3 regions of the Lactiplantibacillus sp. DA1 genome follow, and region 1 is predicted to be linked to each of the others. Evidence: predicted binding sites of a transcription regulator. Region 1 holds the regulator's gene; each other region holds the start of a gene.
What was found. Region 1 encodes LexA, which represses DNA repair genes until DNA is damaged. Its sites were predicted from a motif close to CNAACANNTGTTNG; they were not measured.
Positions count from the first base shown of each region.

Region 2: a site for LexA is predicted at 2,636-2,649, ahead of dinB (DNA polymerase IV). Genes of this name have one in related genera too.
Region 3: a site for LexA is predicted at 5,371-5,384, ahead of parE (DNA topoisomerase IV subunit B). Genes of this name have one in related genera too.

Region 1 is NZ_JAWHTQ010000002.1:333,790-344,551, forward strand. It holds gene RXV91_RS04160 (isoprenyl transferase) at 1-339, opposite strand, end outside; gene frr (ribosome recycling factor) at 458-1,021, opposite strand; gene pyrH (UMP kinase) at 1,023-1,745, opposite strand; gene tsf (translation elongation factor Ts) at 1,945-2,823, opposite strand; gene rpsB (30S ribosomal protein S2) at 2,926-3,729, opposite strand; gene RXV91_RS04185 (HAD family hydrolase) at 3,954-4,676, shown strand; gene RXV91_RS04190 (D-2-hydroxyacid dehydrogenase) at 4,916-5,914, opposite strand; gene RXV91_RS04195 (GIY-YIG nuclease family protein) at 5,999-6,304, opposite strand; gene RXV91_RS04200 (tRNA1(Val) (adenine(37)-N6)-methyltransferase) at 6,291-7,046, opposite strand; gene RXV91_RS04205 (1-acyl-sn-glycerol-3-phosphate acyltransferase) at 7,159-7,794, shown strand; gene RXV91_RS04210 (YneF family protein) at 7,856-8,092, opposite strand; gene RXV91_RS04215 (DUF896 domain-containing protein) at 8,190-8,447, opposite strand; gene lexA (transcriptional repressor LexA) at 8,581-9,213, shown strand; gene RXV91_RS04225 (DNA alkylation repair protein) at 9,314-9,967, opposite strand; gene RXV91_RS04230 (hypothetical protein) at 10,067-10,696, shown strand; gene RXV91_RS04235 (hydroxymethylglutaryl-CoA synthase) at 10,743-10,762, opposite strand, start outside.
Region 2 is NZ_JAWHTQ010000006.1:37,661-48,422, forward strand. It holds gene RXV91_RS10130 (DEAD/DEAH box helicase) at 1-413, opposite strand, end outside; gene RXV91_RS10135 (bifunctional oligoribonuclease/PAP phosphatase NrnA) at 416-1,372, opposite strand; gene dinB (DNA polymerase IV) at 1,465-2,598, opposite strand; gene yajC (preprotein translocase subunit YajC) at 2,729-3,112, opposite strand; gene tgt (tRNA guanosine(34) transglycosylase Tgt) at 3,191-4,333, opposite strand; gene queA (tRNA preQ1(34) S-adenosylmethionine ribosyltransferase-isomerase QueA) at 4,648-5,682, opposite strand; gene ruvB (Holliday junction branch migration DNA helicase RuvB) at 5,700-6,710, opposite strand; gene ruvA (Holliday junction branch migration protein RuvA) at 6,727-7,338, opposite strand; gene RXV91_RS10170 (DUF1015 family protein) at 7,543-8,064, shown strand; gene RXV91_RS10175 (YfhO family protein) at 8,263-10,762, opposite strand, start outside.
Region 3 is NZ_JAWHTQ010000002.1:151,838-162,599, forward strand. It holds gene RXV91_RS03350 (LysR family transcriptional regulator) at 1-547, opposite strand, end outside; gene parC (DNA topoisomerase IV subunit A) at 731-3,181, opposite strand; gene parE (DNA topoisomerase IV subunit B) at 3,195-5,201, opposite strand; gene plsY (glycerol-3-phosphate 1-O-acyltransferase PlsY) at 5,686-6,312, shown strand; gene RXV91_RS03370 (aldose 1-epimerase family protein) at 6,503-7,381, opposite strand; gene hslU (ATP-dependent protease ATPase subunit HslU) at 7,399-8,817, opposite strand; gene hslV (HslVU peptidase proteolytic subunit) at 8,835-9,377, opposite strand; gene xerC (tyrosine recombinase XerC) at 9,361-10,305, opposite strand; gene trmFO (FADH(2)-oxidizing methylenetetrahydrofolate--tRNA-(uracil(54)-C(5))-methyltransferase TrmFO) at 10,383-10,762, opposite strand, start outside.

The sequences.
Region 1 (10,762 bases):
CACCCGAACGTTATTTTTGATCAAATCCGGCACAAATGTGTCAAAAAAACTTACTGGCAATTGCATCAGATAATTCACTTCATCAGTCGGTCGCTTCCAGTTTTCGGTTGAAAACGCATAGAGCGTCAATACTTTCACGCCCACATCACTTGCGGCAATCGCAATCTTTTTGACGGTATTCATGCCTTCCTTATGACCAGCAATGCGTGGTAAATGCCGTGACTTGGCCCAGCGACCATTGCCATCCATAATAATGGCGACGTGTGCCGGAATTCGATTAGGATCCAATTGCACGTCCGTTTTATCTGCAGGATCATTCTTATTAAAAAAAGCGAACAAGGCGCACCTCCATAAAAATAGCTTAACTATGCACTATTTTACCAAAAAAAGCATCAATTAACTATTCGTCAACAAAAAAAGGCTTGAATTTCTCCAAGCCTTAATAATCAGTTGGTGATTAGCCTTCCAAAATTTCTTTTTCCTTATCGGCAACGATTGCATCAACATCCTTACCCGCTTGATCCGTTAATTTTTGGGTTTGGTCTTCTAATTGATGTAACTGATCGTCAGTAAATTGACCAGCCTTATGGCCCTTTTTCAAGGCTTCCATTGCATCCCGACGAACATTCCGCACCGCAACTTTGGCGCGTTCACCTTCCGCCTTAACGTCCTTGGCAAGTTCTTTCCGCCGTTCTTCCGTTAATTGTGGAATAACTAGCCGAATCGCCGACCCGTCGTTAGCTGGGCTAATCCCGAGGTCTGACGCTAAGATGGCTTTTTCGATTTCTTTAAGGGCACTCTTATCAAAAGGTGTCACCATTAATACCCGTGGTTCCGGCACCGTAATAGCTGCCATTTGATTAAGGGGCGTTTGAGTACCATAATAATCTGCTGAGATGCGGTTTAATAATGACGCGTTCGCCCGGCCAGCGCGAATATTACCAAGCTCACGCTGTAAGGCGGCTTCCGCCTTCTTCATTCGTTCCTGTGCTTCTTTTAAAATTGGTTCTGTGACTGCCATTTTATTTCCCCCTGACTGTTGTCCCGATGTGTTCACCGGCGACGACTTTCCGAATATTACCGGGCTCGTTCAAATTAAAGACCACGACAGGAATATCATTGTCCATTGATAATGAACTAGCTGTTGTATCCATAACTTGCAAGCCTTTGTTGATAATGTCGAGATGCGTAAGTTTATCAAATTTAACCGCGTTAGCATCCTTATTAGGATCAGCTGAATAAACACCATCGACCCCATTTTTAGCCATAAGGATGGCGTCCGCATTAATTTCAGCAGCTCGTAATGCCGCAGTCGTATCAGTTGAGAAGTATGGACTCCCAGTCCCACCGGCAAAAATAACAATTCGGCGTTTCTCAAGATGGCGCATTGCCTTCCGCCGAATATAAGGTTCCGCAATTTGACGCATTTCAATTGATGTTTGAACCCGGGTTGGCACCCCGATTGATTCAAGATTATCTTGGAGTGCTAGGGCGTTCATAATGGTAGCCAACATACCGATATAATCAGCCTGCGCCCGTTCCATACCCATCTGTGCGCCAGCTTCACCACGCCACATGTTACCACCGCCAACAACGATTGCAATTTGAACGCCCATATCATAGACGTCCTTGAGTTCTTCTGCCACCGTTTTAATGACGGGTGGATTGATGCCAAAGCCCTTTTCACCAGCTAAGGCTTCACCACTAAGTTTTAGGATCACACGCTTATATTTAACTTCCGACATCGTTTTGTCCTCCTCGAAATTATCTGTCTATTATTTTACCATATATTTGAATAAGCGTTTGGTTGTCAGCCATAAACCATGGGAAAATTAACCGAATTCTCTTTTTAAAGTGGCTTCAACCCGTTACTTTACAAAAAGGGACTACGCCGAAAATTGCTTTTCGTCGTAATCCCCAATTAGCTAATTCTTTAACCAGTAATTAGTCTTTAATTTGGTTCATAACTTCGTCGATAAAGTTATCAGCCTTCTTTTCGATTCCTTCGCCAACTTCAAAACGAATGAATGAATTAACCTTGCCACCCTTTGATTCAACAAAGTGAGCCACAGTTTGGTCAGAATCTTTAACAAATTCTTGATCATCCAAGCTGATTTCTGAAAGCCACTTGTTCAAACGGCCTTCAACCATCTTTTCAACGATCTTTTCAGGCTTACCTTCATTTAAGGCTTCTTTAACAAGAACATCCTTTTCATGAGCTAAGCGATCAGCAGGGACTTGTTCACGGTTAACGTATTCAGGGTTGATGGCAGCCACGTGCATCGCCACGTCCTTAGCAGTCGCACCGTCAGCGCCATCTAAGACAACTAACGCCGCAATTTGACCACCGTTATGAATGTATGAACCAAAGTTTTGGTCAGCACCCTTTTCAACAACTTGGAAACGACGTAAGCTGATCTTTTCACCAGTTACTTGAGTCGTTTCGATGACATCGTCTTTGACTGTGCCATTAGTCGTCTTTAAAGCTAAAGCATCATCAACTGAAGCAGGTTCTTCTTCAGCAATTTTATCAGCAACTTCAGCAACTAAATCCTTAAACTTGTCAGTTGAAGCAACCGAGTCAGTTTCACAGTTAATTTCAACAATGGCAGCTTTGTTGTCTTTGATGGCAACGGCAGCAATACCTTCAGCGGCAACTCGGCCACTCTTCTTTTCGGCCTTGGCAACCCCTTTTTCACGCAAAACGTCAACGGCTTTTTCCATGTCGCCTTCAGTTTCAACTAACGCCTTTTTAGCGTCCATCATACCAACACCGGTTTTATCACGAAGTTCTTTAACTTGTGCTGCAGAAATCTTTGCCATAGTTTACTCTCCTTTGAGTATCTTGATTTTAAATAAAAAGCTGCCCGTCAAATCAGGCCGTAATGGTCCGCGATTTTTAGGCAGCCTAATTATTTCAATTAATTATTTGTCTGACTTAGCGTCATTGTCGCCTTCAACGGCTTCAACGATGTCTTCCAATGAGTCAACGGACTTCTTAGCGTCCTTGCTATCTTTGAAAGAATCTTCAGTAACGTCTTCGTCTTCACCTTGACGGCCTTCAATGACAGCATCAGCCATCTTAGAAGTAATCAAGCGAACGGCACGAATTGCGTCATCGTTTGATGGGATGATAACATCAATGTCATCTGGATCAGTGTTGGTATCAACCATGGCAACGATCGGAATGTTCAACTTTTGAGCTTCCTTAACCGCAATTTGTTCCTTACGAGGATCAACGATGAAGACAACATCTGGAATCCGAGGCATATCTTCAATACCACCCAAGAACTTTTCAAGCTTGGCACGTTGCTTCATTAACAATGAAACTTCCTTCTTAGGTAAACGTTCGAAGGTCCCATCAGCTTCCATCTTCTTCAAGTCTTTAAGCCGTTTGATCCGAGTTTGAATCGTATTCCAGTTAGTCAAAGTCCCACCTAACCAACGATGGTTAACGTAGTATTGACCAGCACGGGTTGCTTCTTCTTCGATTGAATCTTGGGCTTGCTTCTTAGTCCCAACAAACAAGATAACACCATCATCAGCTGCAGCGTCCTTCACGAAGTTGTAAGCTGAATCAATCATCTTGACCGTCTTTTGTAAGTCAATGATGTAGATGCCGTTCCGTTCCGTAAAGATGTATGGTTTCATCTTTGGGTTCCAACGACGAGTTTGGTGACCGAAATGGACACCGGCTTCAAGCAATTGTTTCATAGAAATAATAGCCATAATAAATGTGCCTCCAAAAAATTTGTTTTATTCCTCCCCACTGCTCAACTAACTATGACACTCTCCCGAGCACCGCCATAATTATCCCAGTAGGTGTGAATTGGTTTTAACACCGAAAATTAGTATACCGAAAATCACTAGTGCTTGCAAGCAATTTCATCAATAATTTGTGAATTGGGTAAAGTGTGTTAAAATACAATCTCGCATAGGGGGCTCACTTAATAATGATAAAAGCCATCATTTTTGACCTTGACGATACGTTATATGATCAAAAATCACCATTCACGACTGCGCTAACCAAAACTTTTAACCAGCGTTTAAGCGATCCTGAATTGGCAGAAATTTTTAATCGGTTTCATGATTTTAACGACCGCACCTTTAATCAGGTGACGGACGCAGCCATGAGCCTAGAAGCCTGGCAAACAGCCCGTATTCGGCATGCTCTGGCACCCATTACTGAGCGTATCAGCATGGATTGGGCGATCCAATTTGAAATGGCCTATCAACAGGCCTTAAACCATATTTGTCTCTTCAATGGTCTCGCCGCAACGTTAACTAAGCTTAGCCACGCTTTCAAAATTGGTATCATCACAAACGGGCCGGCACCCATTCAGCATCAAAAATTACATCAATTACAAATTGAGCATTTTGTGCACCCAGATAATATTTTCATTTCTGAAGAATTGGGCATTGCTAAACCAGACCCGTCGATTTTCACCACCTGGGCCCACCAAGTTGGCATTAAAGCCAACGAGGCCGTTTATGTTGGCGATAACGCCGCATTAGATATGACCAGCGCTAAACACGCCGGCTGGCAGACCTTTTGGTTCAATCACCGGCAAAATGAGCAGATGACGCCTAGTGTGATTCCGGATCAAATTATCCAAAGTCCAGCGGAATTAAACGAGTTACTAATAGCTTTAGTACAAGCTGCTAGTGCATCATAGTTGTATTACTCAAGACTTTGTATCATCAGTAATTAAAGCACTACTCAAAGAAGTCGCCCTAGAGTTCAGCTAGGGCGACTTCTTTTGGTGATACCCTTCACTACCATCCTAACCAGCGAATCCTAAGTCACAGTAATTCTGTTAGTTACGCAACTGTTGTTAGTGAAAATGAACCTGGTACGAATACAAAAAGGCGCTACTCATCTGAGTAGCGCTTTTTTAATCAATTATTGTCGAGATTAGTCAAACTTAACTTGCGTATCAGCTTTACCAGTTTCGATGAATTGCTTGTTGCTGTTCATTGAAACGTGCACCATGTTGTGAACGGCAGTTTCTGTGTAGAAGGCCGTATGTGGTGTAATCAAAACGTTGTCGCGGTTGAACAAGTTCATGAAGACCTTGTCATCAATCGTTTGACCTTCAAGATCCTTGTTAAAGATCTTAGTTTCGTATTCATACGTATCAAGAGCGGCACCGGCAACTTTGCCACTGTCTAAGGCTTTGATCAAGTCTTCTGAGTCGATGAGCGTCCCACGAGCAAAGTTCAAGATGTAGGCACCATCTTTCATCTTACTGAAGGCATCCGCATTCAACATGTGGTAGTTATCCTTCAATGCAGGAACGTGTAACGTAATCACATCAGCTTGGGCGTATAATTCGTCCAAGGTGTCAACGTACATGCCTTCCTTTTCAAGTTCAGCATTCCGGTAAACATCGTAACCGATAACCTTAGCGCCGAAGCCTTTGAAAATATCGATGGCAGCACGGCCAATCCGACCAGTACCAATAACACCAACAGTCATGGTATTTAATTCCTTGGCAATATCTGGAGCCCAACGGAAGTCTTGCTTAGCTAACTTCTTGTTGAACAATGGAGTTTGGCGTAATAATTGCATCAATTGCGTTACTGATAATTCAGCAATCGCATTTGGTGAGTATGCAGGCACGTTAGAAATGTTTAAGCCACGCGCTTTAACAGTAGGAACGTCCAAGTTATCAACACCAACGTTACGAAGAGAGATGTTCTTAACCCCTTCGTCGGCTAACTTGTTTAATACTTCAGCAGTATAGTCCTTTTGTTGGTATACATCGGCACCGTCGAAGCCCTTAGCTAAGTCAACGTTGTCTTCAGTAAGTAATTCTGGAACTAATTTAACTTCAACATCTGGGTTTTCTTTCATCCAAGTATCGAAGAATGGACGTTCGTCATCACGTACAGCATATGCAATAATTTTCATTACAAAAATTCCTCCTATATATTGATACAGTAAATATTATAACAGTAAATGCCAGAAATAGAATCATTAATTGTGAAAACTTCGCTAAATTTTTACATCGTGAGCTGACAAGTAATTTAGCTTGGCAGCTCTCGATTGGTGTTTAAAGGCGTATTCGGCCTTCAACGCACTTGATTTGTCATTGAAAGTTTCATGATAAATTAATTGCAAGGGGCGCCGTGATTTTACACGTGTGTACTTAGCACCTTTGCCAGCGTTATGTGTTGCTAACCGGCGTTGTAAGTTATCTGTAAAACCACCGTACAACGACTGGTCAGCACATAACAATACATAAAAATAATATTTTTTCGTTGCGGCGTCGACCGTAACCGTCTTATCAACCTTTGCCATAAAGTAGCGTGTGCACCTCTTCTCCATACTCACCATTATCTTGATATACCACAAGCGGCGGCATAATCCGAACGCCATTGGCCTTGCCATCTTTGATCATTTCAATTAACACCATGTTGGCTTCTCGCCCGGCCTTAGGATGCACAAACCGAATGCGTTTGGGTGCTAACCGATTCCTAGCCATTGCGATGAATAAATCGTCCAGCCGCTCAGGACGGTGAACGAAATAAGCCTTACCATTCATTTTTAGTAAATCACTACTCACAGCCAAAATCTGATCTAAATTGGCCGATAATTCATGACGCGCAATTGCCAGATGTGGATTAGGATTTTTAACACTTTGGGGCTGATCTTTAAAATATGGTGGATTACATAGGACCGTGTCCACCGAATCTTTCGGTAATTGTTGCGTGATTGTCAGTAAGTCTTCGTTTAGAACCGTCATCTGTTGTGTTAAATTATTCAAGATAACACTTCGTTGTGCCATGTCCGCCAACCGTGGTTGAATTTCTACGGCTGTAATATGACCGCGAGTCTTGGCGCTGGCAAACAATCCCACGGCGCCATTACCAGCACAGAGATCCACGATCTGACTGTTAATCCCCTTCGCAACTTGCGCAAAGTTCCCCAGTAAAACGGCATCTAGTGAAAATGCAAACACTTGAGAACTCTGAATAATTTGAATATCTTTACTATATAATTGATCAATACGCTCATCAGCGTGTAACGTGACGTCAGCCATACTCGGCCACCCCCTCCATTAAAATCATCGCAAAGCTATCATACAATTAACTTGCAGAATTTGCCAAATTTCGTCATACTGTGAGCAGTTAGTAAACGAAAGGAAGATCGTGATGTTTTATTCTTTTATGCGCGGACTAGTCCGACTGATCATCACCATAATTAACGGTCGGCCCCGCTATCAAGGACGTGCCAACCTTCCTGAGGGCGCCTACATCTTAGTCGGCCCACACCGAACATGGTTTGATCCTCTATATTATGCCTTAGCCGGTAGTCCAATGAAGTTTAGTTTTATGGCTAAGGAAGAATTATTTAAAAACCCTGTTTTGCGGTTCATTCTCGTCCATGCCAATGCTTTTCCTGTCAACCGCCAACATCCTGGACCCTCCGCGATCAAGACCCCTGTCAAATTCTTGCGAAGCGGAAAACTCTCACTAATTATGTACCCTTCAGGAACGCGACACTCACAAGAACTCAAGGGTGGCGCGATAGTTATTGCAAAAATGGCTGGCGTACCCCTCGTCCCAACTGTTTACCAAGGACCATTGACCTTCAAACAGCTCTTCAGCCGACAACGCGTCACTGTCCGTTTTGGGGAACCCATCTACATCGATCGAAAACTTAAACTAGATGATGCCGGCCAGAAACAAATTGAGACTAAAATGCTCAGTGCTTTTGACCAGCTGGATCACCAAATTGATCCAACATTCAAATACATCGATCCCGCAACAACTAATTCTAAGCGCTAATCATACAATAAAAAAGTGTCGGTAATCGCGATTGCGAACCGGCACTTTTTTATTATCAACACTACTTACTATCGTTTTTAGAAGCAGCTTTCATTGAATTTAACATCTGGTGCAATTTCTTTTCGGATGGGCGTTGACCCATTTGCATCATCATGCTCCGAAGCATTTCTTCACTAATAGGTGGATTTTGCTTCAAATAGTTTTGCATATAATGCCGGGCACCAAAGAAGCCACCAGTTAACCCAACTAATACGCCGATAACGACGATTAAAATCCAAATTCCAGTAGACACAGTCATTCCCCTCCCTTATTACAGTCTTCATTAAACTAGTCTACACAAATTAATAATAAAAGAAAAGGAAAATTTGTCAGTTGACAAATTTTCCTGAAATCGGTTAATCATCCCGCAGGCCACGATCACGTTGTACCTGGCGAACCTTTTCGGGCGTAACCTCTTTACCATCTTTATCATAGACTTGCAGCATCTCAACTTGTTGCCGGAACCCGGCCCGAAATTCCTGCAAGTATTTTTGCCGTAACTCTTGCCGTTCCGCTTCTTCCAACTCGGTGAGGCCCTCGGCTTTCGCCTTATGAGCTAACTCATTGATCCGAGCAAGCAATTCTTTTGAAATCAAAGTAGCAGCCCCTTTCATCAATGCAATATACACGAAAACAGACCGTAAATCAATTAATAGCGTTTGTCAACCGAACATTTGTTTGAAAGCTGTGAAACGCTATGCTACAATTGGTTTAACCAATAATGAAAATAATAAATGAGGTGCCAAGATGAGTAAAACATCGGAAAGCAAACAAATGGCCGTTCTTCGTTTTATTTATGAACGCGTCAATGAAAAAGGATATCCGCCAACTGTTCGTGAAATTGGGGAAGCCGTTGACTTATCTTCGACTTCAACCGTTCACGGCCATATTTCACGACTTGAAAAGAAGGGTTACATTCAAAAAGACCCCACCAAGCCCCGCGCCATTGAAGTAACGCCCGCTGGCTTCGAAGCCTTGGGAGTCGAAACCACCCCGCATCAAATTCCAGTCCTCGGAACCGTAACCGCTGGGCAACCCATCTTAGCGGTCCAGGAAGCCACAGACTACTTCCCGATCCCTAAGGAATTAGAATCATTCGGTGGTGATCTATTCATGCTAACGATTCGAGGCGAAAGTATGATCAATATCGGCATCATGAATGGTGATCAAGTTATTGTCCGTCGTCAAAGCTCAGCTGACAACGGCGACATCATTATTGCGATGACCGATGAAAATGAAGCGACGTGCAAACGTTTCTTCAAAGAAGCCGATCATTACCGCCTCCAACCCGAGAATGATACGATGGCACCAATTATTCTGAACAACGTCTCCGTCCTAGGTAAAGTTGTTGGTTTATACCGCGACATGCTTTTTCAATAAGTATTAATGATCAAAAAGATGACCTTAGCCGTCATCTTTTTTTATTGTCACGGTCCTTACTCGCTTATTTCCCGCGTAGCGCAATATTTATAGACATGCGCTATAAATATTTTTGCCCTTCACATTGAGCAAGCCGTGACAAAGTCGTCGTTGCCAGAAATTCACGGACCCATGCCGGATCAGTCTTACTGTAATCGCGTAACGCCCAACCAATCGCCTTTTGAATAAAGAAATCTTCATCGCATTGATTGCTTAAAATGGCCGTCCGTAAATACTGAACATTGGTTTGTTGCTGCCAACCTAACTGTAACGTAATCCCCACTCGCCGAACCCATTTGTCAGTAGCGCGCAAGTACACTGGCCCCGCTTGTTCTAAGCAACCGTGCTTCAGAATGTACGTTGCTAGTACTTTACGCCACGCATCAACACTATCCCACCACGGCGTCACCGTAAGTTGCTGCTGACACCATTGATACTGAGCCGGTGTTAGTCGGCGCAGATTGGCCCGCGCAAGGTCAATTGCCACGTACTGATACTCGCGATAAGGTTGTTGATAATAAAAAACTAGCCAGTGTTGTAACTGGTGTACCGTTAGTTGGTGACTCGCCTGACGAATCGGTCGAAACAGTTCCCTACGCTCCGGACTTTTAACCCCCAGAAATTGAAACTGGTCACGCATGTACTTAGCCATCGGTGCCTGATTTTCAAGATGACTAGGTAAAAAAAGTGGTGGTGTCGTCAGCAAATTAGTCATTTTGTCCCCTCATTTTCAAAATATTTTAATTCGGTGTCAAACAGCCAATAGTTCAATGGTATAATAATTATATTATTTCAAACATTGGGAGTTGGTTACATGTTGTTCCTAGCCATTATGGGCTTGATTGTTTTTCTATTAGCTTTATTTTCCGTGATTTATGCACGTCAAACCGGTGGTGGTTGGAAATTTCTAACGTTCATAACAGTCTTAAGCGCTGTGGTCACTATTTATGCTGTTATCAAACTACCGTATTGGCCTTACAACCAGTCACAGCACACTACCAGCAAAGCAGCATCAAGTGCTAAAACTAGTACAAGTACTAGCAAATCAAAATCGACGAGCTTAAGTTCCTCACAGGTTATTTTCAACGAAGGTAGCGCTAAACAAGCTGCAGCAACGACTAAGTTAAACGAAGAAAACATTCTTAAACAGCTGCAAGCGAACTATCAGTCAATCGGGACGGTCGCATTTACGAAAGCAACCAAAACTTATACGATCACCCCAACCGGCAAAAAATACGTCAAATCTTTAAAGACAATCAAGTCATATCCGTCACAAAATCAAAAAGCCATCACGACAATTACGTCAAACTTCAAGTCCTTATCTAAGTCACTTAAAAAGAATCTAGCGGCTGGTTATACCATTCAACTGCTACAGCCAGATACAACTGATAAAACCTTACTTAGTGTTAAAGATGGCCAAATCATCACTAATAATTTCAAATAACAAAAGCACTTGCCTAGCAATTTTGCTAATATCAAGTGCTTTTTTATTAAGCCTCGCGATCCAGGT
Region 2 (10,762 bases), on a different contig from region 1:
AAATCAAGAATACGGCCAGGCGTCCCAATAATTAGTTGTGGCTGGTGGCGATTAAGCTTTTCAATTTGTTCCTGCTTATCAGTACCACCAATGTATAACCCAATATGAATCGCTTTCGGGCTATGTTGAATTAATTGTTTAGCCGCCGTCTGAATCTGATAGGCTAATTCACGGCTCGGCGTTGTAATAACCGCTTGCACATAGTGCTCATCGGCATTCAGTTGATTGATCATGGGCAATAAGAAGGTATGCGTCTTCCCACTCCCCGTCGCCGACTGCCCAATCACACTCCGGCCAGCAGCAATTACCGGAATCAATTTTTCCTGCACTGCAGTCGGTTTGCGGAAATTGATGTCAGTTAGCGCCTGCATCAAAAACGGCTGCAATTTAAAATCTTCAAAACTTGCGGTCATAGTTAAACCTCTTTCTCATAATGGCTAGCGACTTGGTCGAGTTCTCGCACCACCGTTTCAATTTCTTGTTGGTCCTTCGCCTTGGCACCACTTGCTAAAGCGTGACCACCCCCGTCATGGTGTTTGGCCACGCCATTGATCGATGGCCCTTTCGAACGTAGCCGAATTCGAAAATCACCTTCCTTTTGTTGGACAAAAATCGCCCAACACTTGACGGTATCGATTCTTCCTGGTAGTGGCACAACTCCAGCGGTACTAGCATCGCCAATTGCAAATGAATCCATGATGTCATTCGTCAGAATAACATAGGCGGCACCAGAATCGAGTTGGGTCAAATGTTCATAAACGTAGGCCGAGAGTCGGGCAACTGGTAACGTGATCGTGTCTTCAATCCGGTTAACGGCTTCGGCATTGGCGCCAGCTTCCATTAGCGCGGCTGCGGCCCGCATGGTACTTGGCTTGGTAGCGGAATATAAGAAACGGCCCGTGTCACCAACAATTCCTGCGTACAATAGGCGGGCAGCTTCAGCCGTCAGTGTCAATTCTGATTCAAATGGCGCGAACCAGTTATAAATCATTTCACTCGTACTGGAGGCATCAACATCCACCCATTGTGGTTCCCCAAAAGCATCATCATTCGGATGATGATCGATCTTAACAATCGTCTTACCTTGTTGCCAAAACTCCCCATCAATTCTTGGCTGGTTAGCGGTATCGAGAATTAATACTAAAGCATCTTGATAGTCTGCTTCAGTAACTTCATCCATTTGCCCTAACCAATCAAAACCATGGTACTGTTTACCGGGCGTCAATACTCGTTTGTCTGGAAAACTAGCTTTGATGATAGCTGCTAATCCCAACTGACTGCCGATGGCATCCGGATCAGGTCGTTGATGACGATGAATAATAATTGTTTTTGCTTGTTTAATTAAGTCAAAAATTGCTGTTTGGACGGTCATAAATGAACCTTCTTACTCTCATAATTTACTGGTGGCGATTAAACTGTCACAGTACTCCAGTATACCGAAGAATCCCCGCCGCGCCAAATAAATTAATTATCATTCGGATAAAGCGGCAGCGTTAAGTTCTCAAAAGCTAGTGGTGCCAGGCCTGTCAACGTAATGCCAAGCAGCCGGATACCAGTATCAAAGTGAGTATCAACGACCTCGTCAAAAATTTCTTCGGCATATTGATCAAACAAAGTCGCGTCGTTCGGAATGAATTCACTAAAGGTTCTTCGCTTAGTAATCGTTACAAAATCACCATAGCGTAACTTTAAGACTAGCGTTTTTCCATGACGTTGATGTGCCTGCATACTAGTGGCGACTAACTTAGCAATGGCCTTCAGATGCGTGTTCACTTCCGCTGTCGATTGTAAAAACGGCCCGAATGTCCGCTCCTTACCAATTGATTTTCGTTCTCGTAAATATTCCACTGGCCGATCGTCGCTCCCCCGAACCCGCCGGTACAAAATGTATCCAAGCTTGCCAAATTGCTTGATTAAGTCTAATTCGGACTGTGCGTATAAGTCTTGACCGGTCATGATGCCTAAATCGTGCATCTTTGGAACCGTCTTTTTACCGACGCCACGAAACTTTTCGATTGGTTCACGTAACAGAAATGATTCCGCATCCTGTGGCAGGACAATGGTCACGCCAGCTGGCTTCCGATAATCAGACGCCAACTTGGCAATAAATTTGTTATAAGAAATCCCAGTTGAACAAGTCAAATGCGTCTGATGCCATATCTCTTGTTGTAATTTATGAGCCAATTCAACGGCACTGTGAATATGCTTTTTATTAACGGTCACGTCTAAATAAGCCTCATCAAAAGCAATCGGTTCAATCATATCCGTATATTCATGAAAAATACGATGAATCTGATCGGATATCTCACGATACAACGGGAAATTAGGTGTCTTGAACACTGCCTTGGGGCACAGCTCTAAAGCTTTAGCAGCCGGCATCGCTGAATGGACGCCAAATTGTCGTGCGACATAGTTGGCCGTTGTAACCACCCCCCGGCCACCGGTCTGTCGCGGATCATGAGCAATCACCAATGGCTGGGTCTTATACGCCGGATGTTCTCGTTCTTCGATTGACGCATAGAAGGCGTCCATATCTACGTGAATGATTTTACGCTTCGTATTCACCCGAATGGGCGCTTCAATAATTGACTGAGCCATTAGCTATCCCTCCTATTCTTAGTAGGTTCATTATACACGAACGTACGTTCAAAAGCGCGTGTTTGGTCCAAAAAAAGCCTAAAAAAAGATAAGCGGTGACCAGCACTGATCAACCGCTTATCTTTGATTATTATTTAGCTTCAGAATCAGACTCATTGTCTGTTGCTGAACTTGCTGATTCAACTTCAGACGTTGCTGCTGATTCAGCCGCCGCACCTGATTCTGGTGCAACCGTCTTAGCTGCTGTATCTTCGGCTGGTGAAATCTTTGCCACTGCGTTTAAATCGAAAACTAAGAAAATACCGTCACAATCTAAGGTAACCGTCTTTTCAGTTTCATTAACTTCATCGACAACGCCGTGTAGCCGACCAATCGTTGTGACCTTGTCACCACGTTTGATTTTGCTTAACATTTGTTGATGCTGTTGTTGTTGTTTCCGTTGCGGACGGATCATGAAGAAGTATAAGAAAGCAAACATGACCACGATGAACAGAATTGACGCCATTTGACCCATTTAATATCGCTCCTAATCTTAAGTGAAAGTTTGACTATCTTTAACTTTAACAAATTACAGTCTGAAATACCAGTATCACTAAAAGTTTTTCGGGTTTTTCTCGTTAAAACCGTACATTTCAAAGAAATTCTGCCGGAATTCCAGCAAATTATCATCCATAATTGCCTGCCGTACTTGCTTCATCAAGTGTAATAAGAAGTACAAGTTATGATAACTCGTTAATCGCAACCCAAACGTTTCATCCGCCTTAATTAAATGGCGAATATAGGCGCGCGTAAAGTTACGACAAGTATAACAATCGCAATTATCATCTAGAGGCGTGAAGTCATGTGCATAGGCCGCATTCTTGACCACCAGTCGGCCGTGTGAGGTCATACAAGTCCCATTACGGGCAATTCGCGTGGGTAAAACACAGTCAAACATATCAACACCGCGAATCGCACCATCGATCAACGCATCCGCTGAACCAACCCCCATCAGATAGCGGGGCTTATTCTCTGGTAATAACGGCGTTGTAAAGTCCAAGACATGATTCATTTCAGCCTTAGATTCTCCAACTGACAAACCACCAATCGAGTAACCGGGAAAGTCCAAGCTAACTAAATCTTTTGCACTTTGTTCACGCAAATCTTTAAAACCAGCCCCCTGAACGATACCAAACAAGCCTTGGTAATCAGGATGTTGGTGAACTTTTAAGCCCCGTTCAGCCCAACGACTCGTTCTGGCAACCGACTTACTAACATAGTCGTAACTTTCAAAGAACGGTGGACATTCGTCTAAGCTCATCATAATATCCGGGCCAAGATCATTTTCGATTTGAATGGCCTTTTCGGGTGACAAAAACATCTTTGAACCGTTCAGATGGTTCTTAAAATGAACCCCTTCCTCAGTAATGTCGCGGTTTTTAGCTAATGAGAAAACTTGAAAACCGCCTGAATCTGTCAAGATACCCTTTTTCCAATTCATAAACTGGTGTAAGCCACCAGCTTCCTTAACAATCTGTTCGCCGGGCCGTAACCAAAGATGGTACGTATTTGATAAGATAACACCCGCACCCATCGCATCCAATTCTTCAGGGGCCAGTGACTTAACACTGGCCTGTGTTCCTACGGGCATAAACATAGGTGTTGGGAAAGTTCCGTGTGGCGTAATTAGTTCGCCAAGTCGAGCCCCAGTATGCTTTTCTTTCTTAATTAATCGGTATTTAATTGCCGGTTCCATATCCGTTCCTCCGTATCAAAATGTTGCTAAACACAAACAATGATAGCACGAAATCCAGTCGTGAACCAGTCACAACGCCACGAGTAACTTGTAAGGTGTTGCCAAACATCGCAAAATAGCCCTAACATCAAATAGTCGCCTCAAGAATCCATTAGACTTTCTTGAAGCGACTATTAATCGATATTAAAAATGCTAAGATGGGGCTCAAAATCAGCTATGACTCATTGACCTGCAAGCAACCAGTACTGTTTAGATCAATCTAACCACTGATTTTCGATTAGCCCCAACAAGTTCCTATTTCAAGTTCAGCCTAATTAATGAATAAACATAGCATCCCCAAAACTGAAGAAGCGGTATTTTTCATCAATAGCGTGTTGGTAAGCTTTCAAAATCAAGTCCCGCCCCGTAAAGGCTGCAACTAACATGACTAAGGTCGACTTTGGTAAGTGGAAGTTCGTAATGAACGCATCCACAACTTTCCATTGATAACCAGGTTTGATAAAGATATCCGTCCAACCAGAATCAGGTTTGATCTCACCATCAAATTTACTACCAATCGTTTCTAGCGTCCGAATTGACGTCGTCCCAGTCGCAATGATACGCCCACCAGTTTGCCGGACTTCATTTAACGTCTTGGCAGCCTCTTCATCTAGTCGGTAAAACTCACTGTGCATCTTATGATCTTCAATATTATCTTCTTCAACTGGTCGGAAAGTCCCTAATCCGACATGTAGGGTTAAGTAAACTAACTTAATACCCTTGTCTTGAACCTTTTGTAAAAGTTCCTTTGTCCAATGAAGACCCGCCGTTGGTGCAGCGGCTGAGCCATTTTCTTTGGCATAGACCGTCTGATAACGATCAGGATCGTCGAGCTTTTCCTTGATATAGGGTGGCAATGGTGTTTCACCGAGACGCTCCAAGATCTCCATAAAGATACCATCATAGTGGAACTCGATCATTCGAATCCCGTCTTCTTTTTCAGCGGTCACAGTCGCCGTCAACTGACCATCACCAAACGAGATCACCGTACCGACCTTGGCACGCTTAGCCGGCTTCATTAACGTCTCCCACTCGTCACCTTCTGTGTTATGAAGTAATAAAACTTCCGCATGGCCACCAGTTTCAGGCTTAACACCATACAAGCGGGCTGGCATCACGCGTGAATTATTCATCACGACCGCGTCGCCTGGATTAAGTTGATCAATAATATCGTAAAAATGTTTATCTTGCATTTCACCCGTTTGGCGATCTAATTCCAATAACCGTGAACTGTCCCGCTCTTTAATCGGTGTTTGAGCAATCAATTCGTGTGGTAAATCATAATCAAAATCTTCAAGTGTTAAACTCATATTGTGACCTCTTATCTTTATTTATTTTGGGGGTATGGAAACCCTAAGTGTTGATAACCTTTAATTGTAACGACTCGACCACGTTGCGTCCGCTTTAAGAATCCGATTTGAAGTAAGTACGGTTCAACGACTTCCGCAATTGTATCCGTCTCTTCACCAATATTAGCCGCAATGGTTGCTAGCCCAACCGGACCACCATCGTAATATTCCAACATCGTCCGCAAAAGCTTATTGTCAGTCTCGTCTAGGCCCGCATCATCAACACGTAAATAGGTCAACGAGCGTGCCACGATTGCCTCGTCGATGGCGTCCTGGTCGGCGACTTCCGCAAAATCACGAATCCGCTTGAATAATCGGTTCGCAATTCGTGGCGTTCCACGTGAGCGCCGTGCAATTTCGTGGGCCCCCGACGGTTTGATGCTTGTTTGAAAAATATCTGCAGTCCGCTTAACGATATCTTCCAAATCCGCAACTTCATAATACGCCATGTGTTCGACAATCCCAAACCGATCTCGCAATGGCGCCGATAACATCCCAGCCCGTGTCGTTGCTCCGATTAAGGTAAACGGCGGCAATGGGAAATGCACGGGATGAGCTGTCGGCCCTTGTCCAACCACAATATCAACAAAAAAGTCTTCCATGGCTGAATATAGCATTTCTTCAACGATTTTTGGCAACCGGTGAATCTCATCAATAAATAAGATATCACCTGGTTCCAGTTCATTCAAGAGCGCCACTAAATCACCAGGCTTTTCAATTGCTGGACCGCTAGTCGTCCGGATATTGACCTGCATCTCATTAGCAATCACCATCGCTAACGTTGTCTTTCCTAATCCCGGCGGACCATACAGCAACACGTGATCTAAAGATTCTTCACGCTTGCGGGCCGCTTCAATATACACGCCTAATTCATGTTTGACCCGTGCTTGGCCAATGTATTGGGCTAACGTTTGCGGACGTAGCGATTTTTCTAATGAAGCCTCTTCGTCATCAGCTTTATCCCCAGATAATAACTTGTCATCATCCATTCGCTACTCCTCCCATCTACTTCTTCATCAATAATCGTAAGCCTTCGCTTAATAGCGTATTAGTATCAGCAGCTTGCACTTGACTAAACGTTTCCAGCTTCTTGGTCACTTTCTTCACATCAGCCTTCGAATACCCAAGGGCCTCTAAAGCGGCCAATGCATCCGCTAACGCTCCGTCAACAGCTGGTGCATTCACATCTAACGCCGTTTGGCCCGTAACATCAACGTTCAGATCATTTAATTTACCTTTCAAATCTAAAACAATTTGTTGGGCCGTCTTCTTGCCCACCCCTGGAAAACTCGTCAGGTAAGTGGCATTTTCTTGATTAATGGCTTGAATCAAGCCAGCATGGTCGTTGTTCGCCAAAATTGCCAGTGCCGATTTCGGACCAATCCCCGAAACACCGAGCAGCTTTTCAAACAATGCCTTCTCGTCAGCATCAAAAAAACCAAATAGGCTCATCCCATTGTCACTAACGGCTTGGTGGATATACATCTTAACTGCAGTTTGTCCCACCTGATAGCGGTACGGATTAGCCGTTAGCACTTTGTAGCCAATGCCATTGACCTCAATCACCACAAAACCGGGGGTTACATCGGTCACTTGACCGAGAAAATATTCGTACACCGGAAAAACTCCTTTAAATAAAACGTATGTTTGCTTGCTAAATTGTACCACATTTTTATAGCGGCTTAACACTGGTGCATCGATAAAAATCAAATTTTAATATTGGCCTAGTTCCCCTCAGTTGATTTGATAGCGCTAATGACAATAAATGCTTGCTGAGGCGTAAATGGCGTGCTATGCTCAAAGTCTTAGGAGGGTCGCGCTATGCAACTTAAACCGTTTAAAGCGGTGTTACCAACCGCAACTGGTCAAGCTAAAATTCAAACTGCTACTACCGATTGGGACCATCACGACACAATGATCCAGCCCGATTTCAGTTATTACTGGTATGAACTAACGCTAAACGGCGTTCACCAGTGGCGTTTAATTGCCAGCTGGCCAGTTGACCAAATCGTAACAACCATGGTCCCTGGTACCATCAATACAGTGCTTTATCCGCAACAGCCCGTTATTGAGATGCTAATTGACGACTGGGTGGGCCATTTCGCACCGATAGTTGAAGTGACGGACACCGCTCACGTGACGCATCGTCTCTGGCAGATTACCGAACCTGAAGTCAACACCGACATCACCGCTGCCATGGCACCAGTCACACCGCAAAAAACGTGGTTGACGACGATTAGTACGCCACTAGTAATGCTAGTGTCAACAACTGAATGGCAAAAATTCGCAACTGCGCCAGCTATTCCTGATCAGTTGATTGCCATGGCAACGCCTCATAATTAAAGGTGCGCCAATTATAAAATCAACCGGTTTCGACACGCTTCTTTACGTTATTGCTGATAAATTAAAATGGGCTTCTCAAGAATCACATTCGATTCTTGAGAAGCCCATTTTAAGACAACAATCTTGCACATTGCACTAATTATTCTTTAGCACGAATCATGACCCATGATTAACGACGTATAACATCCTTAATCAAGTTTACCGCCTACGATGGCGTAACCACCACCAACATGCAACCACCAAACTAATACCAGCACTAATTACACTCAGCCACAAACCAATTTTTAATCCAGGCGTCCGATAAGTGAGTCGGATTCGGTGCCGACCAGCTGTCAACTTAGCTCCCACAAAGCCCTTGTTGACCACTTGCGTCTTGACGGTATGACCATCGACTTGCAGTTGCCAGCCGGACGAGTATGGAATTGACGTTGTCAGCACAGTTGCCGTCTTAGTCATCGTGGTTCCCGTAATCTGATTATTAGTCACCCGCTGCTGTTTCAGCCCGCTCTTCTGTAGTTGACGCGTCCGTTGGCGATAAGTCTTTCCTAACGGTACAGCAATCAATTTAGCGGACTTGAAATGTAAACTACGAATACTCGTGAAGTTCAGTGTAATCAACTTGCGTGCGTGCTTACTATACCCTAAGTTGATCACTGCTGATGTGCGTGGCTCATAATCCGACATATTCGTTGTGCCCAGTTGACTAAAACTCGTCAAATTATCCATGGTTTGAGCAGTTAAGGAATAGCCACTGGCACTTAGATTACCCTTCAAACCATCCCGAACATCATCTAGATAATCGACTTTGGTATATGGACGCGCCGTAAACACATTTGTATTTTGACTCGTCGTCAAAGCATGTTTGATTGAAGAACGTCGATAACTGATGCCATCTAGCACGAGATAGAGTTCCGTGTTTCGATACCGTTTGGGATGTTTGATGGTCAATTGGTATGGCATCTGATGGCCCTGGACATCACTGATCATGCTCGTTAACCCGTTCGCGTTTTTTTCCTGATTTTTTTTGACTAATTTTTGGTTAGCTGCAATCAAGTCAAGCACGCGATTAGACGGTTTGGTGAGACCAGTGGTGGGCGTTAAACTTTCCCGTTGTTCCGGTGTTAATGTGATCGTATCTGCCGGTAATTTAGTCAATGCGTTGTTTGACGCGCCGGTCGCGTGTTGATTACGATAAATGATCACCTTGTCCAAGGTATCCAAAACATTCGTCGTGTCCGCTTGGACTGAGTAGTCGACAGTTTGGCCGGTGACCGCTGGCTTAACGGACTTAACCCCGCTAACGGGCTGCGTGGTGACGACACCTTGTAACAAAGCCTGTTCACGGTCAACGGCATTCAAACGCGCAAATTGACGTTGACTGATCTGCTGCCGTTGTGTGTAAACTAACGGCAAAGCATGCTCAGATTTCAATAAAATCGTTCCAGTATGATTACTCATACCATAAATGAATTTATCTGCAAAAATCTTTGGTTGACCAGTTTTCATCTTAACAACTTCATATCCAGATGGTAAGGCTTGCTTCTTCAACTGATCTTCACGTGCAAACAAATATTTAACGCCTAATAAGTTATACATCGTCGTGCGACCATCCAGTGACCCTAGTGGCGAGTTCATCGCGTACTCGGAATTTCTCAAAGCTTGACTAAAAGCCCCCACATAGCCATTTTGAACCGAAAAGTATGACCCGACGGTACGGGTTCCCAACACCATCGGTACATCACTTTCAGCCGAACGCATCGTATAATAGTTGGGAGCCAACGCTGTCCGATAAAATTGCCCCGTTGCTGATAAACTTTTCTGGGCACCATCAAAATAATTTTTGACCCACTTCATCGCTGCACCCTGACGCAACTGTTCGGTACTATTAGAATTCGTATTGACACTCAACCAACCAAGCCCGTTGTTTGCTAGATTCAGTGTGACAACCCCTAGTAATAACACGTAAAACTGACAATTGGTCAATTTTAATGACCGCTGGGCCATGAGCACCCCAATTAGAGCGAGCAGAATCAAGTAAGTCGCAATATCGTGTTTACGAATATTAAGATAAAAGCCGTTAATCAACCAAATAACAATAAGTAGGCTTCCACTAATCCCTGCTAACCACTTGAGATCGGTCGCAGTCAAAGCGGTCACTTGGTCCATAAAGGCCATTGTGGCATAGGCAAAAACTAACGTGGCCATTAACAGCCAGCGGTTAGATGGGGTTGAAAAGACGTTAAACACGGCTGCAAATTGGGGTAATAAAATACCCAGCATCATCGCTAGAAGGACCCAATTGAGCACCCAATAGCGTTTAAAATGACGCAACGTGTAAATAACTGCTATAAAGCTAATGCTGCTTAACCCCAAGGTGACCCAGTATTGAACACTGCCACCATTCGTTAACAGGCGATTGGGTAAATTGACGTAATAATTAATTGGATAACTCGTCAGACCATTCGCAAAGTTAAAGCTTGCGCGCGTTGCCGTTAACATTGCTAATAACGTGGGTACTAACAATATACCAGCCATCGCGACCCCTAGCCCGACAGCCACTAATAGTCGCCAGAAGAGTTGGCCAAACGACCGCATCACTAACTGCTCACGGTGCCGCGACCAAAAACGAACTAAGGCGTAGATCAACCCACCTAACGCCAGCAAGTAAGCAAAATAAAAATTACTCAAAATAACGATG
Region 3 (10,762 bases), 180 kb from region 1:
CACCCGAAATAAATAGTAATTCATCCTGAATAATCTTCTTGGATTGATATGGCTTCCAGTTTTTAATACTTTCATCAGGCAAGTACATGACAGCCAAATCAATCCGGTTATTTTCTAACCGTTCCCAGATCTCTTTACGCGTCAACATGTGTAATGAAATAATCACATTCGGATTGGCCTCATAATACTTGATAGCAAAATCTTCAAAGACGTGATCCTCAATTGAGGCTAAAACCCCAATATTAATCGTCCCTTGAGTTGCACTCGTGGTTTGTTGAATTTCATCAGTCGCCTTGTTGAGAACGTTATAAATGCTGTGTGTCGCATTGAGCATTGTGTAACCTGCATCGGAGAGACGTAACTTTTTTCCAACAGAATAGAACAAAGGAGCACCAACCGTACGTTCTAGTTTCTTGATCTGTTGAGTCAATGCTGGTTGCGTAATTCCTAAAATTTGAGCTGCTTGCGTGTAATTCATCGTTTCAGCTAGTTGCAAGAAATACGTTAACGTTTTCGATGAGAAAATACTTTCTTGAGTTGTTTTCATGAATTTTACCTGATCCTTTCTTCTTATCGCCATCTTATAATATCTATAATTTTATACAAGATTCAAGATGAAAGCAAGCGGTTGTTATCGGTAAATAAAGCTTAACTAATTCATAATCTTTTACCCTGCCATAATATTATCTTAATCGAATGCCCGTTAACGTGCAAGCATTCGCATTAAAAACTATACAGTTAGTGGAATGGGATGAATCTGCATGGCAACAGGTTTACCTTCCGTGTCAGTATCAACCACAAAGGAACCATTAGAATAACGCGCACTGACTGGGTGATCGTCATTTAAAATTGAATGGTGCTTGCCACGATCAGTCAAAATATCAAGTGCTACCCCATTAGCATTATTAGCCACTAAGACGTAGTCAGCAACCCGGTGTGGATTATTCTTCAGTTCTCGTAAAACTTGTACCCCACGACGGGCCCGACTCGTCACTGGGAGATCGGCCACTTTCATTTTTTTAAACGAACCACGCTGCGTAATCATGGCAATCACATCATCATCAGCCGCAATGGCAGCCCGCACAATCGCATCATCGCGCAGATCCATGGACTTGACGCCGACCGCCTTCGCACCAATTGTTGGGACTTCGCTCAAATCATAGCGCAGGCCATAGCCATGTTGCGTAATCAGAATCAGAGTTCCCGTTGGCGCAGCTGGTAAGTATTTGACCGTCACAACGGTTGCATCATCTGACTTCATTTTTATAAACTGGCTAGCCCGGGTCTTATAAGTTCGGCCCGGCGTGTAATCAGCAAAAGCGGTTTGTTTGATATAACCGTCACTAGTTGCCACTAAGAATTTCCCAGTAGCTTTAAGATTTTCAAAAGAATAGACCCACGTGATGCGCTCATTGTCGGCCAGTCCAATCGTCTGAGAAATGTGTTCACCAGTGTCTTTCCACTTGGCGTCGGTTATTTCATAAACCGGTCGGTAAATCAGATGGCCCATGTTGGTGAACATCATCAAATGATCCAAGGTACTATTCTTAGCTAAGTAGATTGGATAATCTTCATCTTTAAGTCCATTATCATCAGGCTCAGAGGCCGAATACGACCGCAAACTAGTCCGCTTGATATAACCATCGTGGCTAATCATGACAACCACGTCCTCTTGTGGAATCACAACTTCTGTCTTAATCTTCAACTCTTGAATCTCATTTTGAATTTCAGTCAACCGACTAGTTGGATAGGCTTTTTGAACAGCCTTCAACTCCCGCCGTAAGACCTTATCGAGTTCTTTAGGTTCTGCCAAGATCAGTTGATAGGCTTTAATGGCCTTAGCTAATTCAGCAGCTTCTTTCTCTAACTGAGTCACATCGGTGTTCGTCAACCGGTATAGTTGCATTGTCACGATGGCTTCTGCTTGAATTTCAGTAAAATCAAATTGACTAACTAAATTCTGCTTGGCATCTTTCTTATCCTTGCTACCACGGATCGTCTTGATCACTTGGTCGAGGATAGACATCGCCTTGATTAAGCCTTGAACGATGTGCTGGCGATCAGCAGCCTTTTGTAAGTTAAATTGAGTTCGACGGGTTACAACGTCCCGTTGATGCTCCAAGTAGGCCGTTAGAATTGTTTTGAGGCCAACATGTTCAGGTCGCTGATGATAAATAGCGACCATGTTGAAGTTATAAGTGATCTGTAGATCGGTATTTTTGAGTAAGTATGTCAGAATACCTTCTGCATTGACGTCACGCTTCAATTCAATCACCACCGATAATCCTTGGCGATCACTTTCATCACGAACTTCGGCAATTCCTTCGATCTTCTTCAGAATGCGAATTTCATCAATCTTTTTCACCAATTGCGCCTTGTTAACTTCATAAGGGATCTCTGAAACTTCAATCTGTGATTTATTCCCCTTAAGCGGCACGATCTTGGTTCGTGACCGTACCACGATACGCCCACGACCAGTCTCATAGGCTTGCTTGATGCCTGCCAATCCTTGAATAATCCCCCCAGTTGGGAAATCAGGTCCCTTGACAAAGTCCATCAAGTCTTCAAGTGTTGCCTTAGGATGATTCATCAGGAATAAAATCGCGTTGATAACTTCACTCAAGTTATGCGGCGGAATTTCCGTTGCGTAACCGGCCGAAATCCCCGTTGCCCCGTTAACTAATAAGTTAGGGAAGCGGGCCGGTAAAACAGTGGGTTCATACTCCGTGTCATCAAAATTTAGGACCATATCAACAGTCTTTTTATCAATGTCTTGAAGCATTTCACCAGCGATTTTACTCAAACGCGCCTCGGTATACCGCATGGCGGCAGCCGGATCACCATCCATGGAACCATTGTTCCCGTGCATTTCAATTAACGGTTCTCGCAGCTTCCAGTCCTGACTAAGCCGCACCATTGCTTCATAAATCGAAGAGTCACCATGGGGATGAAAATTACCCATGACGTTTCCGACTGACTTAGCGGACTTACGAAAGGCCTTGTCAAAGGTATTCCCGTCCTGATTCATCGCGTATAGGATTCGTCGTTGTACTGGCTTCAAGCCATCACGAATGTCTGGCAAGGCCCGTTCTTGAATAATATATTTAGAATAACGGCCGAAGCGGTCGCCCATGACGTCTTCAAGGGTTAGTTCTTGAATCTTTGGTTGTTCAGTTGCCATTTTACGACCCCCTCTATTGTTTTAGCTGTTGTGCCAATTCTTCGTCGGCTTGTTCATGTGCGGATGAGACGGCCTCGTTATCTAGTAATGATCCGTCTTCGTCTAAGTTAAAGTGAACGTTACTTTCGATCCATTTCCGACGAGGTTCCACCTTATCACCCATTAAAGTCGTGACTCGTTTTTCCGCTAACGCCGCGTCATCGATGCGAACTCGAACTAGTGTCCGCTGTTCAGGATCCATGGTTGTTTCCCATAATTGCTCAGCGTTCATTTCGCCAAGTCCTTTATAGCGTTGCAATGCGTAGCCTTTACCAAATGACTTCGTCTTAAGCGTTAATTCCTCATCGGTCCAAGCATATTCCGTCCGCAACTGCTTGTTCTGCTTCTTTTGCAACCGATATAACGGTGGCAGAGCGATGTAAATTTTGCCAGCATCAATCATTGGGCGCATATATTTGTAGAAGAACGTGAGTAACAGAATCTGAATATGGGCACCATCGGTATCGGCATCGGTCATAATAATGACTTTATCGTAATTACTTGCTTTAAGGTCAAATTCGGGGCCAACGCCGGCACCAATTGTGTAAATCATGGTGTTGATCTCTTCATTTTTGACAATATCAGCTAATTTGGCTTTCTCAGTATTCAATACCTTACCACGTAATGGCAAGATAGCTTGGAATTTTCGATCACGCCCCTGTTTAGCTGAACCACCGGCCGAATCCCCTTCGACTAAGAACAATTCATTCTTCTTAGCGTTTTTAGACTGCGCTGGCGTTAATTTCCCAGAAAGTAACCGTTCTTGCTTGTGCCGCCGCTTACCGTTTCGACTTTCATCACGGGCTTTGCGAGCAGCTTCACGGGCCTGACGAGCTTTCGTTGATTTGCGAATCAACATTTGCGCAAATTCGCCATTTTCCATCAAGAAGAATTGGAGTTGTTCACTCACGATATTATCAACAATCGTCCGGGCTTCGGGTGTCCCAAGCTTTTCCTTAGTTTGACCTTCAAATTGTAAGAGATTTTCCGGTACCCGTAATGAAATAACAGCGGATAGCCCTTCACGAACATCAGAGCCTTCCAAATTTTTATCCTTGTCCTTCAATAGGCCGACTTTGCGGGCATATTCATTGAACGCCTTCGTCCAGGCACTGCGGAACCCGACCTCGTGTGTCCCACCATCGGGCGTCCGCACGTTATTGACGAATGACAACAAATTTTCCGAATAGCCATCGTTGTACTGCGCAGCTACTTCAACTTCGACGCCTTCCTTAGTGCCATCAAAGAACATGATATCCCCGAGGGTGTCCTTATCTTCATTGAGGTAACTGACAAACGCCTTGATACCATCTTCGTAATGGAAGACTAATTCCTGTTGCTGATTTTCCCGTTCATCAGTCAGCGTAATTTTGACACCTTTAAGTAAGAATGCGGATTCACGCAACCGTTCAGCCAACGTTTGAAAATTATAAACCGTCGTTGTAAAAATACTGGCGTCCGGCTTAAAGGTCATCGTCGTTCCAGTTGGCTTATTAGTCTTCCCCTTCTTCTCGAGGGTACCAACGGGATGCCCGCCATCTTTGAAGTGCTCAACATAGCGGTAACCATCACGGATGATCGTTACCGTCAATTCGGACGACAACGCATTAACGACGCTTGCCCCGACCCCATGCAACCCACCAGAGGTCTTATAACCACCCTGGCCGAACTTACCACCAGCATGTAAGACTGTTAGAATAACTTCAGGTGTTGGAATGCCAGATGCATGCATTCCAACCGGCATTCCACGACCATGATCGACAACGGTGATACTGTTATCAGCGTGAATAATCACGTTAATTTCTTTACCATAGCCAGCTAAGGCTTCATCAACCGCATTATCAACAATTTCATAAACTAAGTGATGGAGTCCGCGGCCGTCCGTAGAACCGATATACATTCCGGGACGTTTCCGAACGGCTTCTAATCCTTCAAGTACTTGGATTGAAGAATCATCATATTTTGGGCTTTTCTTGGCCATTCTCACAACTCCTTTGATATTTATAAATCTGCCTCATCAAGTAATACTTTAAGGTAACCGTAATAAAATAGTCCTAAAAGCCTCGACCTGTCAAGACGTAATCGTATTGAAAATTTCATTATCACATATGCTCATTATCTGTTAGCATACACGTTACTGATCCAAAAAGCAAACATACGTTCGTGATAAACGATACAACTAAAAAATTAAAGCCACCTACTAGCTTACCTCATGTTGATTCTAAGCGCCAGTTCAATGAATAAACTTATTAGTGGTCGCGATTAGTTCTTAAAACGCGTGGTTAATTTGCTAGTTAGCGCTTTAAAGGCCTTTACCGTCAGCTTTTAGCCATATAAAAATTATCAAAAAATCATTTTAATTTCATAATTTGACACGCAAACATCATTTTTTAAACCAATTAATTCCCACAATCTTAAAAAGAATGCTAAAATATTGATTGATTCTATTGCAGGAGGAACCAACTTTGAAAATAATAATTATGCTGATCATCGCCTATTTAATTGGCGCGATTCCTTCGGGTGTCATTATTGGCAAGTTTTTCTTTCACACTGATATTCGTCAAGCAGGCAGTGGTAACATCGGAACCACCAACACATATCGGGTTCTGGGTCCGACCGCTGGAACAATTGTCATGGTGATGGATATTCTAAAGGGCACCATTGCAGCACTGCAACCGACCTTGCTGTTTCATATGAATAACCGGTATACCTTATTGATTGGACTAGCAGCTATTTTAGGACATACTTTCTCAATTTACATCGGCTTTAAAGGTGGCAAGGCCGTTGCCACCAGTGCCGGAATTTTACTGGCTTATAATTGGGAATTTTTCTTGATTGCTAGTGCCATCATGCTACTGTTGGTTTATACGACCAGTATGGTTAGTGTTGCTAGTATGACGGCCTTTCCAATCGTCACGTTGATTGCGATTTTTTACTATCAAGATTGGCTGCTATCACTCGTGGCCTTTGTATTGACCCTCTTCATCTTCTATCGGCACCGCAGTAACATTGCACGTATCAAAAACGGAACCGAATCATTAGTGCACTTCGGACTCGGTTGGCGGCGTCAGCAACGTGCCAACCGCAAATAATCGCGTGACTTTCAAGACCACTTCATTATTGAGTGGTCTTTTATTTAGAAATCGGTAAGCTTAGTTGCTGGGCTTTGTTGTTGTTTTAGTTAAAGTAACATGATACAAAATGCTTATGCTTAACTTTCTGATCACACCAAAAAACCGGTCAAGCCTGTCGACCGGTTTTGCTAAATCATCGTAATTTTAGTTAGAAAAAGCTAATCGCATATTTGGCATCAAACGTCTGGTTCGCTGCAAGCCGATTAATGCCCATCTTATGACTTAATTGGCCATCACTATCAACGTTATCCGCAATGCCCCACCATGGCTCTAAGCACACGAATGGCGCTTCTGCGGGGTATGGAGACCACATGCCGACATATGGTGCGTCTTCGATCGTCATGACCACCCCATGATCATCCCGATCAGTATCCAACATCAATGTCGTTTCATGATGATCCAGCGCTAAAATCAAGGCATCATCTTTAAACAAGTCTCGACTGAGCGCCAACGGTTTCGTTAAGTCAAAATCATCCGCATTAGCCGCATCATTTAACGGTGCTTGTAACGGAATATGTGAATAAACCTTCCGTGGCGCCACCGTAATTTTATAATCAGCTAAAGTTGCGGTTGAATCAGCAAGTGGCACGTTAAAGGCCGGGTGCCCCCCAACCGCAAACAGTAATTCTTGATTAGCTGGATTATGCACATTGTAGTTAACGGTTAATTCATGATCCGTCAACGTATAAATCAAGCGTAAGCGAAACGCATACGGATACATGTCCCGCGTTGCACTACTATCAGTCAGTTCAAGCGTTGCTTGCGTTGCCGTTTGCTTCACGACCGTAAAATCGTTATCACGGGCAAAACCGTGCTGTCCCATATGATAAGCCTGACCAGCAACGGTATATTGATCATTCTTCAATCGACCAACGATTGGAAATAACACGGGTGCGTGCCGACCCCAAAAAGTTTTGTCGGCCTGCCACATGTACTCGATACCATCATTAGATTTGACACTACTTAGCTCAGCCCCGGCCTCGTTAATTAAAACGGTCAGGTACTCATTCTTTAATTCTACTGTCATCCGCGTAAACGTCCCCCTTATAAAATATAGCGACTAAGATCCTTATCCTGCGCGATGTTTCCGATGCGGTCATTAACATAGCTTTCTGTAATCGTGACTTCACCCATTTCCATGTCTGGTCCTTCATACAGCAATTCTTCTAGGAGCTTTTCCAAAATAGTGTGCAACCGGCGCGCACCAATATTTTGAGTCTCATGGTTAACTTTATAAGCAATCGTCGCAATCGCTTCGATGGCTTCGATCGTAAACGTCACTTTAATATTGTCAGTCCCAATCAAAGCAATGTATTGCTTGATCAAGGCGTTTTTTGGTTCCGTTAAAATTTTAACAAAGTCGTCTTGACTTAGATCATCTAATTCAACGCGAATTGGGAAGCGGCCTTGTAATTCAGCAATCAAATCACTTGGTTTGCTTTCTGCAAAGGCGCCTGAAGCAATAAACAGAATATGATCCGTATTGATGGGCCCGTATTTTGTTGAAATTTGCGATCCTTCAACAATTGGTAGAATATCACGTTGAACCCCTTCACGTGAAACTTCACCCGAACCTTGTTGGCCACCCTTAGTAATCTTATCGATTTCATCAATAAAAATGATCCCAGTATTTTCAGCACGTACGATTGCATCGTGATAAATATCAGCATTGTTAACTAATTTTTCGGATTCTTCGCGAACTAAGATTTCCCGTGCTTCCGCAACTGGCATCGTCCGTTGGATCCGCTTCTTCGGCATTAAGGCCCCTAAGCTATCACCAAGATCAATCCCCATTTGGCCGAGCATGTTATTATTACCCGCAGCTGCCTGTTGTGGATCATCCATTTCAATCGTGACCTCTGAATTTTCTAAGCGGCCGGTTTTCAACTGATCTGCAACCGATAACCGTTGATTGCGGACTTCATCAGTCACTTCTTCATTGTTCGCATCGTCAACGTTGGGAGTCTGGCCATTTTGCATCTGGCTAAACATGTTCATCATATTTTGGAATTCATTGCCATTGCTTTTAGCTTGCTTCTTTTGGGCCGGCACTAATAACTTGACCAACCGTTTGTCAGCAGCTTGGACCGCTTTAGCCCGCACACCGGAATAAGCCTGCTGTTTTTCCATTTCGATGGCCACGTCCACCAAGTCCCGCACCATTGATTCAACGTCACGACCAACATAACCAACTTCCGTAAACTTAGTAGCTTCAACCTTCACAAATGGGGCGTGCACGATCTTGGCTAACCGCCGCGCAATTTCCGTCTTCCCGACCCCGGTTGGTCCAATCATCAGCATGTTCTTCGGGGTAATCTCTTCCTGCATTTCAGCAGACAGTTCCATCCGTCGATAACGATTCCGTAGCGCGATGGCCACCGCTTTTTTGGCCTGGTTTTGGCCAATGACATAATTATCAAGTGCGGCCACGATTTGTTTCGGTGTCTTATTGATTTCTTCCATGCGAGTTTCCTCCTACATTACAAAGTTTCTGAAATGACGTTATGATTAGTAAAAATATCAATGTCGCCAGCGATATTAATGGCCGCTTCAGCGACTTCCTTAGCACTCATGTCCTTAGCGTGTAACTGCATTGCGCGCGCCGCAGCCAAAGCAAAGTTACCCCCAGAACCAATAGCTAAGACGTCGTTATCTGGGGTAATTACTTCACCACTCCCAGAAACAAGTAACATCTCATCTTTGTTCATCACGATCAACAATGCTTCTAGTTTTTGTAACGCTTGGTCACTGCGCCATTCTTGGGCTAATTCAACGGCCGCCCGCTGTAAGTTGCCAGAAAATTCGTTGAGTTTCTTTTCAAAACGATCCTCAAGGTTGAACGCATCCGCGACACTCCCGGCAAACCCCACGACGACTTGATCATTATAAATGCGCCGAACTTTATGGGCCGTGCCCTTCATTACGACTTTTTCACCCATCGTGACTTGGCCATCACCAGCCATGGCGTTATGACCATTTTGACGAACGGCACAAATAGTAGTTGCTTCAAATTTCACTGTCATGTTCAGTCTCCTTTGTCGATTCCCGCGTTGCCCGTGGGAAAAATTGACGATAATCTTGTTGTAAATGTTCCTTGGTCACGTGCGCATAGATCTGCGTCGTGGACAAGCTCGTATGACCTAACAGCTCCTGCACGGTCCGCAAGTCAGCACCATTATTCAGCATCTGCGTCGCAAACGTGTGCCGGAGCATATGGGGATGAATATCCGCCGTCAAGCTACTTTTTTTAACGATTTGATTCAAGACATATTCGATCCCGCCACCAGTAATCGGCCCGCCATGACGGTTAATAAACACGGTTTGGTGCGTCTGCTCATATTTGGCCATCACTGGTTGTCGGCAGACGGTTTCGTAATGTTGAAGGGCAGCGGCCGCGTACCGACCAAACGGCACGTAGCGTTCCTTATCGCCCTTCCCACGAATCAACATCATCTTAAGATCGAAATCAACGTCGGCTAATTGTAAATCGACACATTCACTCAACCGAATCCCAGTGCCGTACAAAACTTCTAACAACGCCGCGTTTCGGGCCCCCATCACACTATCATCCGCATAGACGGTTTGAAATAATACGTCCAGCTCCTTTTGATAGAAAAAGCGGGGCAAGCGGGCCGCGTGTTTTTTGAGTTGGACGTACACAAACGGATTCAATTTTGCTAAATCATTCTTAACTAAAAAGTTATAGAACGACCGCAAGCTTGAAACTTTCCGAGCAATTGAATTGCGAGTCAAGTGCCGGTCATATAAATGACTCAAATAGACGTTAACATCTAACCGGTCAACTTTAGTATACGCTTTCGCACCGCCATTTGCCGTTAAGAAATCATTAAAAGCCTGAATATCTTCACGGTAAGCCGCGGCCGTCTCTTCCGAATACTGACGTTCCACCCGAATATACTTTAAAAAGAGGGTTAAATAATCCGTTTCCATGCAAAAACCTCCATACGTTGCTACTTTAGCAAAGTATGGAGGAAAACACAATTATGCACCCTGTTATAGGCGATATTTTAGTTGTTAACAGTCAACGTTTCATCTTTAAAGGTTGCTAGGTCGGCCAAGGCCCGTTCAGAAATCGCCGTATTCCGTTCGCGCTTATCGCGAATGCGTTGCTTCAGCTTCGGCATGATCCCGAAGTTCGCATTCATTGGCTGGAAATTGCTAGCACTCGTGTGTGTGATATAGTGGGCCATTGCCCCCATCATCGTGTCCGTTGGGAATATTACCGGATCTAGACCAAGCGCTAACCGGGCCGCATTCGTCCCCGCAACGATCCCACTCGCCGCACTTTCGATATAGCCTTCGACGCCCGTCATTTGGCCCGCAAAAAATAGGTCAGGCCGTTGCTGCGTCTGATAAGTTGGCGTTAATATTTTTGGTGATTTCATAA